3 regions of the Denitratisoma sp. DHT3 genome follow, and region 2 is predicted to be linked to each of the others. Evidence: riboswitches for the same ligand, from Rfam matches in the RefSeq annotation. Region 2 holds a riboswitch; each other region holds the start of a gene.
What was found. Region 2 has a riboswitch for cobalamin ahead of cobT (nicotinate-nucleotide--dimethylbenzimidazole phosphoribosyltransferase). Riboswitches for the same ligand answer to the same signal wherever they lie in the genome.

Region 1 (4,206 bases), 1.2 Mb from region 2:
CCAGGTGCCGGGCTTTCCCGGCATGACCGTCAGCAAGGCCGAGGGCGTTTCCGCGCCCGAGCGCATGGGCGACGGCCTGGTCTGGGTGACCGACGTGGTCCGGGCGGCGTTCGTGCACAATCCGCCGTCCGCAGCGTAGGCGGCGCGGCACCACGCCGCGCGGGCGCGGATGGGAAAGGTCAGCGGACGATGATCGTCGGCCGCACGCCCAGGGCGTTGGCGATGCGCGAGACCGCGGCCTCGGCTTCGGCGCGGCTGGCGAAGGGGCCGATCTGCACCCGGTGCAGCTTGCCCGCCACTTCGGTGCGGAAACGGTCCGAGAGCCAGTCCAGTTCGCGGGTCATGTGGGTGCGGAAGCTGTCGGCGTTGTCGGGGTTGCCGAAGGCGCCCAACTGGATGAAGGTGCCGCGCGCCTCGGCCACGGCCGGTGCGGCGGGCGCCGGCTCGCTGGCCAGGCGGGCGATGGGATCGTCCTCCGGCGGCGGCGGGTTGCGCAACGCCAGGGTCGGCGACAGACCCGGCAAGGGGAGCGGGGTTTCGCCCGGACGCAGGCTTTCCACCTCCACCAGGCCGCTGCCGTTGCCGGTGAGTCCCAGCTTCCAGGCGGCGGTGTAGGAAAGATCGATGATGCGGTCGCCGTGGAATGGGCCGCGGTCGTTCACCCGCAGCACCACGGCGCGGCCGTTGGCCGGGTTGCTCACCCGCACGTAGGAGGGGATCGGCAGCGTGGTGTGGGCGGCGGTCATGCCATACATGTCGTAGGGCTCGCCGGAGGAGGTCTTCTGGCCGTGGAACTTGCGGCCGTACCAGCTGGCGATGCCGCGCACCTTGTAGGACGCGGCGTCCTTCATGGGCACGTAGTCCTTGCCCAGCACCGAGTAGGGATTGTTGGCGAAACGGTGCAACGGCTCCCATTGCGGCACGGCGTCGGGAATGGCCTCCATGTCCTCGGGCGGATTGTCGCCGGGGCCGTCGTCCTTGTAGAAACCGCCGCCCTTTTTCAAGACGTAGGCGGCCGCCTTGGGCGGCGCCTTCCTGGTGGTCGCGGGCGCGGGCGTCGCGGCCTCGCCCTGCTCGGCCGCGGGCCGCGGCGGCACGCTGCCGCAGGCGGCCAGGAGCAGGGGAACGACGAGGGGGAACAGGCGCGTCGCGCGCCGGCGGGACAAGGCGATTGACATGGCGCGAATCATACCTGCTAAGATGCGCCCCGCTTCAGGTGTCCCCATTCGGGGATGAAACGGGAAGCCGGTGCGCCCGCAAGGGCAATTCCGGCGCTGCCCCCGCAACGGTAAGCGAGTCAAGGAATCGGCCAGAGCCACTGTGCATCCGCATGGGAAGGCGCCGGTTCCCGGGAAACCTCCCGCTCGCCAGCCCGGAGACCGGCCTGGAGTCGAATGTCGGCGTTGCGGAGGGCGATGCACCGAGAAGGGTGCACGCCCTTCTTTCTGAATCTCCTCTGCAGGCCGTTTGGCCAACCTGGCGCGCGGGTGTGCGCAGATGAGGAGCTTTCATGAAGTCCCGCTTTCTTCCGGCAGCCTTGCTGCTCGGTTCCCCTTTTGTCCTTGCCGCCGAGTCGGCGGCGGTTGTCGATGCCGGCGCCGTGGTGGTGACGGCGACCCGCACGGCCCGGCCGGCCGAGACCGAGCTGCTGCCCGTCACCGTGATCGACCGGGCGGAGATCGAGCGCAGCCAGGCGGTTTCCGTACAGGATCTGCTGCGCTTTCAGCCCGGCATCGCCATCGCCAACGCCGGCGGCCAGGGCAAGGTGACCAGCCTGTTCCTGCGCGGCGCCAATGCCGACCATGTGCTGGTGTTGCTGGACGGCGTCAAGCTCGGCTCCGCCAGCACCGGCACCGCCGCCTTGCAGGACCTGCCGCTGGAAATGATCGAGCGGATCGAGATCGTGCGCGGCGCCCGCTCCAGCCTCTACGGTTCCGAGGCGCTGGGCGGGGTGATCCAGATCTTTACCCGCAAGGGCGGCCGGGACGCGCGGCCGGCGCTCTCTCTCGGCGCCGGGAGTCACGGAACTTGGCAAGGCGCCGCGTCCCTGGCCGGCAACTTCGGCGCCGCCGGTTGGTACAGCCTGGGCGCGGCGACTTTCGAGACCGCCGGCCTCAACGCCTGCAAGGGCAGCCGCAGCGCGGGCTGCTTCGTGGCGGAGCCGGATCGCGACGGCTATCGCAACCAATCGGGCCGCCTGCGCTTCGGCTGGCGCTTCGACAACGGCGCCGAAGCCGAGGTGAACTGGCTGCGCGCCGAGAGCCGCAACAAGTACGACGGCAGCAGCGTCAATGCCGCGCAGTCCGTGCAGCAGGCGCTGGGCGCCAGCCTGGGCGTCGCGCCGCTCGCCGGCTGGCGCGCCACGCTGCGCCTCGGCCAGAGCCGGGACGCCGCCGACAACTTCAAGGATGCGCTGTTCAAGAGCCGCTTCAATACCCGGCGCGACACGGTGAACTGGCAGAACGAAATCGCCCTGGCTCCGGGCCAGCAACTGGTGGCCGGGGTGGACTGGCAGCGCGACCGGCTGGAAAGCACCACCCGCTACGCCGTCGGCAGCCGCGACAATGCCGGCGTCTTCGCCCAATATCTGGCCGAGGCGGGCGGCCACGACTGGCAGCTCTCCGCGCGGCGCGACGACAGCGAGCAGTTCGGCGCCAAGACCACCGGCGCCCTGGCCTGGGGCCATGCCCTGACGCGGGACCTGCGCCTCACTGCCAGCCATGGCACGGCCTTCAAGGCGCCGACCTTCAATCAGCTCTACTACCCTGGTTTCGGCAATCCGCAGCTGCGGCCCGAGGAAGCGCGCAGTCTCGGCCTGGGCCTCGCCGGCACGCTGCCCGCCGGCCGCTGGTCGGTGAATGCCTTCGAGACGCGGATCGACCGGCTGATCGGTTTCGACAGCCGCTTCACGCCGGTCAACATCGATGCCGCGCGCTTGCGCGGCGGCGAGGCGACGGCATCGTGGCGCGGCCGTGACTGGGAACTGCGCGGCACCCTGAGCCTGCTCGACCCGGAAAACCTCGGCGCCGGCGCCAACCATGGCAAGACATTGCCGCGCCGGGCACGCCAATCGTTCCTGCTCAGCGCCGATCGCGAGGCCGGCGCCTGGCGCTGGGGCGCGGACCTGCGGGGCGAGGGCCATCGCTACGACGACCTCGCCAACACCGTGCGCCTGGGCGGCTACGCCACCGTCGACCTGCGCGCGGAATACCGCATCGACCCCGTCTGGCGCCTGCAAGCCAGGATCGAGAACCTTCTCGACCGCGGCTATGAAACCGCCTACCTCTACAACCAGCCCGGCCGCGGGCTGTATCTCACCCTGCGTTACCAACCCTGATCTTCCAACGAAAGGAGCATGACATGATGAACGCAACCACCCTGCGCAATCCTCGGGTACTGATCCTCGCCCTGACCCTGCTCATGGCGCTGACCCGCAGCCACCACTGGGCCGGCCTCCATACGCTGCCCGACGCCTCCTGGGCGGTGTTCTTCCTTGGCGGCGCCGTGCTCGGCTCGCTGCGCGCCTTCGCCGGCCTCTGTGCGCTGGCGGCGGCCATCGACTGGGCGGCGATCGTCCTCGGCGGCGTCTCCGGTTTCTGCGTGACGCCCGCCTACGCCATGCTGCTGCCGGCCTACGCCGCACTCTGGCTCGGCGGACGCTGGTATGCGCGTCAACGCCGGGGCGTCTCGGAGCCCTGGGCCGCGCTGGTCCTGGCCGTGCTCCTTTCCGCCCTGGTGGCGGAGCTGTGCTCCAGCGGCGGTTTCTATTTCTTCGGCGGACGTTACGCCGATCCCACGCTGGCCGGCTTCCTGCCGCGCCTGGTGCGCTACTTCCCGCCCATGCTGGGGACGATGGCCTGCTACGTGGGCCTGGCGGTCGCCGCCTGGGCCGCGCTGTCGGCCATGCTGCCGCGCCAGGCGGCCGCTCGCCGGGAGGATCGTTGATGAGTGCGGAACGCGACCAGCGCCATGCCGATCGCATGGCGCGGAAGAAGGCCGTGGTGGATGCCGCCATCGCCCGCGCCACGGTGTCCAAAGGACTGATCCTGGTGCTCACCGGCAACGGCAAGGGCAAGTCCAGCTCCGCCTTCGGCATGGTGGCCCGCGCCCTGGGCCACGGCATGCGGGTGGCGGTGTTCCAGTTCATCAAGGGCAGCGGCGCCACCGGCGAGCAGGCCTATTTGCAGCGGGACCCCCTGGTGCGCT
Region 2 (4,206 bases):
GTAATCGGTGGTCTGGGTGAAACGCTCCCCCATCGCGCCGAGCCGGGTGCAAACGTCCTCCAGTTGCCCGATTTCGCTCTTTTCCTCGGCCGTGCTGAGCGACTGTTCCAGTTCATCGTGGATCACGGCCGTCACGGCGGCGATCCCGTGGGTGATCTTCACCGCCGCCGTATCGGTCTGTTCCGAAAGCTTGCGGATTTCGTCGGCGACGACAGCGAAACCTCGCCCGGCGGTGCCCGCCCGCGCCGCCTCGATCGTGGCATTCAGCGCCAGCAGATTGGTCTGCTTGGATATCTGCCGGATCAACTCGGCCAAAGGGGACAATGAACCGACCTGGCCGATGACCGATTGCACCCGCTGATGCTCGGCGGCGATCTCGTCCTGCCGGCCGATCTGGTACCGCTTGAGCGCATCCAGCGCCGCCAGGTTCCCCGCCAGTTGCTGTTCCGACTGCTCGGCCAGGTCTTCGGAATGGGAAACCGAACGTTTCACCTCGCTGGAGAGCTGGCTGCATTCGGCGTAAATGCGGTCGAGGCGGCCGGCGATGGCGTAGGCGGCGTCTTCCGTTTCCCGGGTAACCGCCTCCAGTTGCCCGCGAAGCACCCCGTTGACGGTGGAAATGTCCCGCAGGTGTCCGACGATGGTGTCGAAGTTGCGCAGATGATCCGCCTCCTGCAGCGCCCAGCGCTCTATCTCGTCGGAAAAGTCGAGGAACGTGCGCCCCAGCAGCAGGCGGTTGAACAAGGCCTGGAGGGCGGCAAAAATCAGCACGACGACGGTCGTCAGAACGATCAACTGTTCCTCGCTCCTGGCCAGGAGATGAATCCGAAATGCCTTCATCGCCCCCCAGGTCAGCGCAAAGGTCACGACCGCCACGACCAGGAAAGCGCCCAGGGTGAGCAGTGTGCCGTGGCTGCGGTAGAGGCGGATCAGGTTCAGATGCCAGCGACTGGTTTTGCTCATGGAGGCCTCAGCCCACGCCGCGAAGCTTGAGTTCGCGCCCCATGTCCTGGTCCGTCTCCAGAATGTGATTGATCCACCAGCGGTTGAGGTAGGACACCAACGCCTCGGCGGCGTCGGGCAGCCCCGCCTCGAAGCGCATCCGGATATCGGCGATGCTCGACCAGTACGAACGATGGGCGAGAATATGCCGGACGGTCCGGGCCTCGGTCGGTAGATGTTCCCGCAACAGCGCCTCCTCGGTGAGAAAGTGGTAGGCGGCGTATTCGTTCAGGTCCCGCAACGCATCCCGGACCGCGTTCCGCAACGGCCCGCTCCCCGCCGCCTCGGCACCGCCCCCCAGACGATTGAGCCGGTTCAGGCACTGCAACAGGACTCGATGCTGCGCGTCGACGTCGGCGACGCCCGTCGCGTATTCGGGGCACCATTTGATGGCGGAAGGAGGGGGGGTCATCATGAATTCGGTTTCCAACAAAAATCATCAGCGGACAGGATGCATCACTTCACTCACGCCGTGACTCAATTTACATTAAATCACGATGTTTTTCCGCCAGGTGGAAACAACATCCGCCAGGCCGCTTTGACAGGGCCGGGACGAATCCCGATAATCCGCGCCGCTGCAGCACCTCGACAGTCAAGGGAACACGGTTGAAATCCGTGGCGGGCCCGCCGCTGTGACCGGGGACGCCGCCCGCACGATCCACGATCGGCCACTGGGAGAGCCCACTCTCCCGGGAAGGCGCGGGGCAGGCGAATGATCCGGAAGCCAGAAGACCTGCGATCGAGGATTCCTTTCAGCGTTCATCGGCGTCGCGCATGGTCAGCGCGGCGTCGATCGAACCGGAATCTGGAGAATCGGATGCATTCCACCGCGCTACCGCGTGCCGACCTGGCACGCCTCGACACCGGCCTTGACGCCGCCCTGCAACGCAAAATCGACGCCAAGACCAAGCCGCCGGGCGCGCTCGGCCGCCTCGAAGCCCTGGCCCTGCAACTGGGCCGGCTCCAAGGCAGCCTCAGCCCCCGCATCCGCCGGCCGCAGCTGCTGGTGTTCGCCGGCGACCATGGCGCGGCGCGCGCCGGCGTGTCGGCCTACCCCCAGGACGTCACCTGGCAGATGGTGGAAAACTTCCTCGCCGGCGGTGCCGCCATCAACGTCTTCGCCCGGCAGTTGGGTTGGGAATTGCAGGTCGTGGACGCCGGCGTGGCCCACGACTTCGGCGCCCGCCCGGATCTGGTGGATGCGAAAGTCGCGCACGGCACCGCCAATTACCTCGAAGCGCCGGCCATGAGCGCGGATCAATGCGCCACCGCGCTGGCGCGGGGTGCGGCGCTGGCACGGCAGGCGGCCGACCGGGGCGGCAACCTGCTGGCCTGCGGCGAGATGGGCATCGGCAACACCGCCGCGGCCTCCTTGCTCACCCATTTCCTGGCGCCCGCGCCGCTCGCCGACTGCGTCGGCCGCGGTACGGGCCTCGACGACCTGGGCCTGGCCCGGAAAAAGGAACTGCTGGCGACGGCGGCGAGCCGCCATCAGGGCGCCAACGATCCCCTGTCCATCCTGGCCCGGTTCGGCGGCTTCGAGATCGCCATGATGGTCGGCGCCATGCTGGCCGCGGCCGAAGCGCGGATGCTGATCGTGGTCGACGGCTTCATCGTCACCGCGGCCGCGCTGGTCGCCGCGCGGCTGCAACCGGCCCTCACGGATTACTGCGTGTTCGCCCACCGCTCCGGCGAACCGGGGCACCAGTTGCAACTGGAGGCGCTGGACGCCCGTCCCCTGCTCGACCTGGGCCTGCGTCTGGGAGAGGGCACCGGTGCCGCCCTGGCCCTGCCCCTGATCCAGGCCGCCGCCAACTTCCTCGACCAGATGGCCAGTTTCGAGTCGGCCGGGGTGGCGGAGAAAATCTGAGGCCCGAAGCCACCGCCTCGTCGCGCTATGATCCGCAATGCGTGCCCACACCAGGAACAGCCATGAACGCCAAGCGCAGCAAGACCACCAAGCTCTTCGTCCTCGACACGAACGTGCTGATGCACGATCCCAACAGCCTTTTCCGCTTCGAGGAGCACGACATCTACGTGCCCATCATGACCCTCGAGGAACTGGACAACAACAAGAAGGGCATGTCGGAAGTGGCGCGCAACGCCCGCCAGACCAGCCGCATCATGGACGGCATCGTCAGCGACGAGGCCGACATCGAAAAGGGCATCGACCTCAGCGAACCCTCCCGCGGCCTGGCCACGGGCCGCCTGTTCCTCCAGGCCGAGGCGATCGCCACGGTACTGCCCACCTCCCTGCCCACCGCAAAAGGCGACAACCAGATCCTGGCCGTCGTCATGTACCTGCAGCAGAAGTTCCCCAAGCGGCCGGTGATCCTGGTCTCCAAGGACATCAACATGCGCATCAAGGCCCGCGCGATGGGCCTCCACGCGCAGGACTACTTCAACGACAAGGTGCTGGAAGACACCGATCTGCTGTACACAGGCACCCGGGAACTGCCCGCCGATTTCTGGGACAACCACGGCCAGGGAATGAAGTCATGGAAGGAGGAGGGCAAGACCCTCTACCAGATTCATGGCCCCCTCTGCCCCGAACTGCTGATCAACGAGTTCATCTATCTCGACGGCGAAACCGAAAAGCCGTTTATCGCCATCGTCAAGGAAGGCGGCGGCAAGAGCGCCCAATTGGCGACCCTGGTGGATTACGGCCACCAGAAGAACGCGGTCTGGGGCATCACGGCCCGCAACCGCGAGCAGAACTTCGCGCTGAACCTGCTGATGGACCCGGAGATCGACTTCGTCACCCTGCTGGGCCAGGCCGGCACCGGCAAGACCCTGCTGACCCTGGCCGCGGCCCTGACCCAGACCCTGGAACTGAAGCGGTTCTCCGAGATCATCATCACCCGGGTCACGGTGCCGGTGGGCGAGGACATCGGCTTCCTGCCCGGTTCCGAGGAGGAGAAGATGACGCCCTGGATGGGCGCCATCGAGGACAACCTGGACGTGCTCAACCGGCCTCACGAGGAACCCGGCCAGCCGGCCCAGGGCGGAAGCTACGGCGGCGACTGGGGGCGGGCCGCAACCATGGACCTGATCCGCAGCCGGATCAAGATCAAGTCGCTGAACTTCATGCGCGGCCGCACCTTCATCAACAAGTTCCTGATCATCGACGAAGCCCAGAACCTCACCCCCAAGCAGATGAAGACCCTGATCACCCGCGCCGGCACCGCCACCAAGGTGGTGTGC
Region 3 (4,206 bases), 1.4 Mb from region 2:
GGCCAAAGCTGGCTAATATTGCCGCCAGTCTCTGGCTGGCCTGAACCAGTCGGCGGCGTTGGTTGAATTGCCAGGGCTGGTCGGTAAGTGCCTGCACTGCAACGTGGCGGCATGGATGGGCTATGGACCAAGGCCCCAATTGATCACCCAGAATGGTGAGTAATGACGCCGGTCCGATGACAAAACCAACTCTCGCCCCTGCCAAACCAAAGAACTTGCCGAGAGAACGCAGCACTATCAGGCTAGGACAGTTGGCACCGACATTGGATATTAAACTTCCTGTTGGATCAACGTCAGCAAAAGCTTCGTCGATTACAAGCCAGCCTCCACGTCGATTCAACTTGTGAGCGACAGCTAACAGCTTATCGGAGGAATGCCGATGACCGGTTGGGTTATTCGGATTGATAACAACTACCACATCGGCATTCGTCGCCACATCATCTAATGATTCTGGAGAGAAAGTCCGCACTTGATGGGCTTCTCGGTGCCAGGCTCTCAAATGCTCTGCGTAACTTGGTGCTTGCACGGCTACACGGCAAGGAGTACGCAAGCGAGGTAAGGCCTGGATCGCTGCCTGAGATCCAGCCACGGGTAATAAAGACTGATCCTCTGTCAGTTCGTAATATTTGCGTGCCACAGTCTGAAGTTCATCGTCTTCCTCAGGTAAACGTTGCCAACAATTGCTGGGCGGCGGTGAGGCAGGATAAGAGAATGGTGATATGCCAGTGGATAAGTCTACCCACTGGTGGATGGGTATATCCCACTGTAAGGATGCTTGTCTTAATCGGCCGCCATGGTGCAGTGGTGTTAGCGAAGATAAGGAAGATAAAGTGCGTTGGGACTGATATTTGGCCATGGTGAAAGCACTAAGGGATCATCACCCGTCAGATAGTTGTTTCGGAGACACCGGCAGACTCGAAGCTGGCCATCTGCACCAGGAAATTTGCTGCTGCTTGAATGAGTGGTAATGCCAACGCTGCGCCAGTCCCCTCGCCTAAACGCATGCCAAGATTCAGTAATGGTCTTTTACCTAGGGCACCCATCTGAATCTTATGCCCGGGTTCTTCTGATCCATGGGCAAAAACACAATAATCTAGCAGGTGAGGTTGAAGCCTAGCAGCTATAAGCAGGGAGGCAGTGACGATGAATCCGTCTACTATGATCAATACACCGGCTTCGCCAGCGGCGAGTAGTGCACCTGTCATCATCGCGATTTCGAAGCCGCCAAAGTGGGTTAGGATCGCCAAGGGATCGGAATTTCCACGATAGCGGGATGCGGCTACAGAGAGTAATTCCTGCTTGCGTATAAGGCCGACATCGTCGAGTCCAGTCCCGGGGCCGATACAGGAATTCAATGGGGCAGGGGCTAGGTAATGGGTGATCAATGAAGCTGAAGCGGTATTGCCAATTCCCATTTCTCCACAAGCTAATACATTGCATCCGTTTTGGATCAACTGTCGAACAAGCTCACTTCCTATTTCGATCGCCGCATGGCATTGGGCGTCGGTCATGGCAGGTCCTTCCAGGTAACTGGCAGTTCCAGGAGCAATCTTGGCATCTATAAGGCCTGTTCGTTTTCCAAAGACATGAGCGACGCCTGCATCAACCACTTGCAAAGACCAGCCCAACTGGCGAGCGAATACGTTAATTGCAGCACCACCCGCCAGGAAGTTTTCCACCATTTGCCAGGTGACTTCTTGAGGATAGGCAGATATGCCTTCTTGAGCAGCGCCATGATCGCCTGCGAAAACCAACAGATGAGGGGCAACAATTTCTGGTGACAGCGTATTCTGGATGCGACCGAGTTGTAGGGCCAGTTCTTCTAACCGTCCCAAGGCTCCCTTTGGCTTGGTTTTGAGATCAATTTTGCGTTGCAAGGCTTCATCAAAGGTAGTCTGAAGCGGGCGCAAGTCGGCGCCAATTTTGCTAAATGAATGCATCCGATTCTCCAGTTGACAGTCCAAGACATGGGTACGGTTTCCAGCCATGGCCCAGTAGGACGTTGATTGGATCACTCGCCGGCAGGTCTTCTGACTCCCGGATCATTCGCCTTGCCCGCACCTTCCCGTGGATGATTATTACCACAGTGGTTGGTCATGGACCATGCAGGCAGCGTCCCCGGTCACAGCGGCGGGCCCGCCACGGTTTCGCACCGTGTTCCCTTAGCTAGCGAGGTGTGTTACCACGCTGATTATCAATTCCACAAATGTGGTATGTCAAAGTTCCACGAGTGTCTCGATAAGTTTCTATTATGAGTGCGCATACAATCTGCTCCGATGTTGGAGAAATCTATGAATAGCGGATTGTTGCTGCTGGCTGCCATCGGAGCAGTGATGTTAGATCGATGGCTGGGGGAACCCCGACAATGGCATCCCCTGGTGGGGTTTGGCCGCTTGGCAGGCGCGATCGAGGCGCGCTGGCGGGTGGAAAACGCCATCCCGCGCCATGGCCAGATTCTCGGCCTGTCGGCTTGGTTGCTCGCCGTGGTCCCCCTGAGCCTGCTAGCCCTAGCCTTGTGCCGTCTACCGTGGGGGCTGGGTTGGCTGGCATCATGCCTGTGCTTGTATTTCAGTCTGGGCGCCCGCAGCCTAGAACAGCATGTGCTCGCCGTGATTCATCCGCTGGAGGCGGGCGACCTTACCACCGCACGTGTCTCGCTGGGGCGGATCGTTTCTCGGGATACGGCAGTGCTGGATGCCGATGGAGTGACGCGGGCCGCACTGGAAACCACGCTGGAGAACGGAAACGACGCTGTGTTCGGTGCCCTGTTCTGGTTTGCCTTGCTAGGAGGGCCGGGGGCGGTGCTGTTTCGCCTGGCCAACACCTTAGATGCCATGTGGGGCTACAAGAGTCCGCGCTATCGCAACTTTGGCTGGGCGGCAGCCCGACTGGACGATGCGCTGAACTGGCTGCCCGCACGGCTGACGGCCTTGACTTATGCCCTGCTGGGAAATACCACGCAGGCGATCACCAGCTGGCGGCATCAGGCACACACTTGGGATAGCCCTAATGCAGGACCGGTAATGGCGTCAGGTGCCGGAAGTCTGGGGCTTATTCTCGGTGGCACTGCAAGCTATCAGGGCGTTGGTGAGCAACGGCCGCTTTTAGGAGCTGGCAGGAATCCTATTGCCAGGGATCTACATCGAGGGCTGGGATTGGTCCGTAAGGGCCTCACTGTTTGGCTAACTACGGGGATCATGGCCTGGTTCGCGAGTCAGCTGATATGACTCAGTCCAACTTCCGGGATCCGCCATAGGGTTGCTTGCGCAAGACGCAGTTCTTAAGATCACAAATCCGGCAGGGATCAACCTCAGGAGATTCGGAGCGGCCACCAGGCACCAGCCCAACGATTGCGAGCAGGCTTTTCTCGGGGATCATCATGTGTTGATCATTGAGCCTTACAGGTACCTGCCCCTTGGGCAGGTAATCGAAAAGTACCTCGATGTCGCCAATCTTCCATCCGGTATAGCCTGGGCCATAGCGGAGTGTGCTGCCAAAACTCCTGCTGCTAGCGTCCCTGTAGGAATCAGCTTGCAACCCTTCCATCATAGAGCTGATCGCAGTCGTAGCCGCGCTGTCTAACGCCAAGGCCTCCAGCATGTCGCCATCGTCTGTGTACTGCCGGACCTTTTCGCTGACGCGGGGCCCTAGGGTAGCTAGAATGAGGCGGATAGCACTGGATTTGCGCAAAATCTTGCTCAGTCGTTGGCTGCGCAGACAGGCCTGACCCGTGAGTCGAATCTGCTCCCCATCAATACATTCGATGGGGATTTCCAACCAAGTTCCCCAAGGTTGTGCCAGCCCGTTCAATTGGGCTAGCTGCTGATCGATGACTTCCTGAATTGGAGGACTTATCGGCTGACCATGGGGATAGCCCATCAGATGATGAAGTTCATTCCCGTCTACTATGAGTTTTCGGTCTGCCAGGCGATTGATCATCATGCATGCTCCGCCGGGTTTGGCCGTTGCCCTGCCAGGCTACCCTTCAGGGATGGAAAGTCGTCTTCGGCATGGGGCAGTAAAGTTGCGTCCACGAAGTCCTGGTTGAAATGGGGGTCAGCGGTGAGCTCAATATATTCCACCAACCGGGCGATCTGGTCAGCCTCGGCGCGGCGGCGGGCGTCGAGCAGGGCGATGCGGGCGCCGTCGCCTGCGGCATTACCCACGGACAAGATGTTTTCCAGGCCTGAGTCCGGAAACATGCCG

Region 1: another riboswitch for cobalamin. It lies ahead of btuB (TonB-dependent vitamin B12 receptor); the one in region 2 lies ahead of cobT (nicotinate-nucleotide--dimethylbenzimidazole phosphoribosyltransferase).
Region 3: another riboswitch for cobalamin. It lies ahead of cobT (nicotinate-nucleotide--dimethylbenzimidazole phosphoribosyltransferase); the one in region 2 lies ahead of cobT (nicotinate-nucleotide--dimethylbenzimidazole phosphoribosyltransferase).

Annotation. Positions count from the first base shown of each region.
Region 1 is NZ_CP020914.1:2,417,495-2,421,700, reverse strand. It holds gene B9N43_RS11115 (P-II family nitrogen regulator) at 1-139, shown strand, start outside; gene B9N43_RS11110 (septal ring lytic transglycosylase RlpA family protein) at 180-1,178, opposite strand; cobalamin riboswitch at 1,198-1,403, shown strand; gene btuB (TonB-dependent vitamin B12 receptor) at 1,511-3,337, shown strand; gene B9N43_RS11100 (hypothetical protein) at 3,361-3,945, shown strand; gene cobO (cob(I)yrinic acid a,c-diamide adenosyltransferase) at 3,945-4,206, shown strand, end outside.
Region 2 is NZ_CP020914.1:3,595,557-3,599,762, reverse strand. It holds gene B9N43_RS16645 (methyl-accepting chemotaxis protein) at 1-963, opposite strand, end outside; gene B9N43_RS16640 (bacteriohemerythrin) at 971-1,417, opposite strand; cobalamin riboswitch at 1,553-1,757, shown strand; gene cobT (nicotinate-nucleotide--dimethylbenzimidazole phosphoribosyltransferase) at 1,820-2,872, shown strand; gene B9N43_RS16630 (PhoH family protein) at 2,935-4,206, shown strand, end outside.
Region 3 is NZ_CP020914.1:2,217,594-2,221,799, forward strand. It holds gene cobD (threonine-phosphate decarboxylase CobD) at 1-856, opposite strand, end outside; gene cobT (nicotinate-nucleotide--dimethylbenzimidazole phosphoribosyltransferase) at 885-1,940, opposite strand; cobalamin riboswitch at 2,003-2,207, opposite strand; gene cbiB (adenosylcobinamide-phosphate synthase CbiB) at 2,292-3,227, shown strand; gene B9N43_RS10265 (hypothetical protein) at 3,229-3,942, opposite strand; gene B9N43_RS10270 (ASKHA domain-containing protein) at 3,939-4,206, opposite strand, start outside.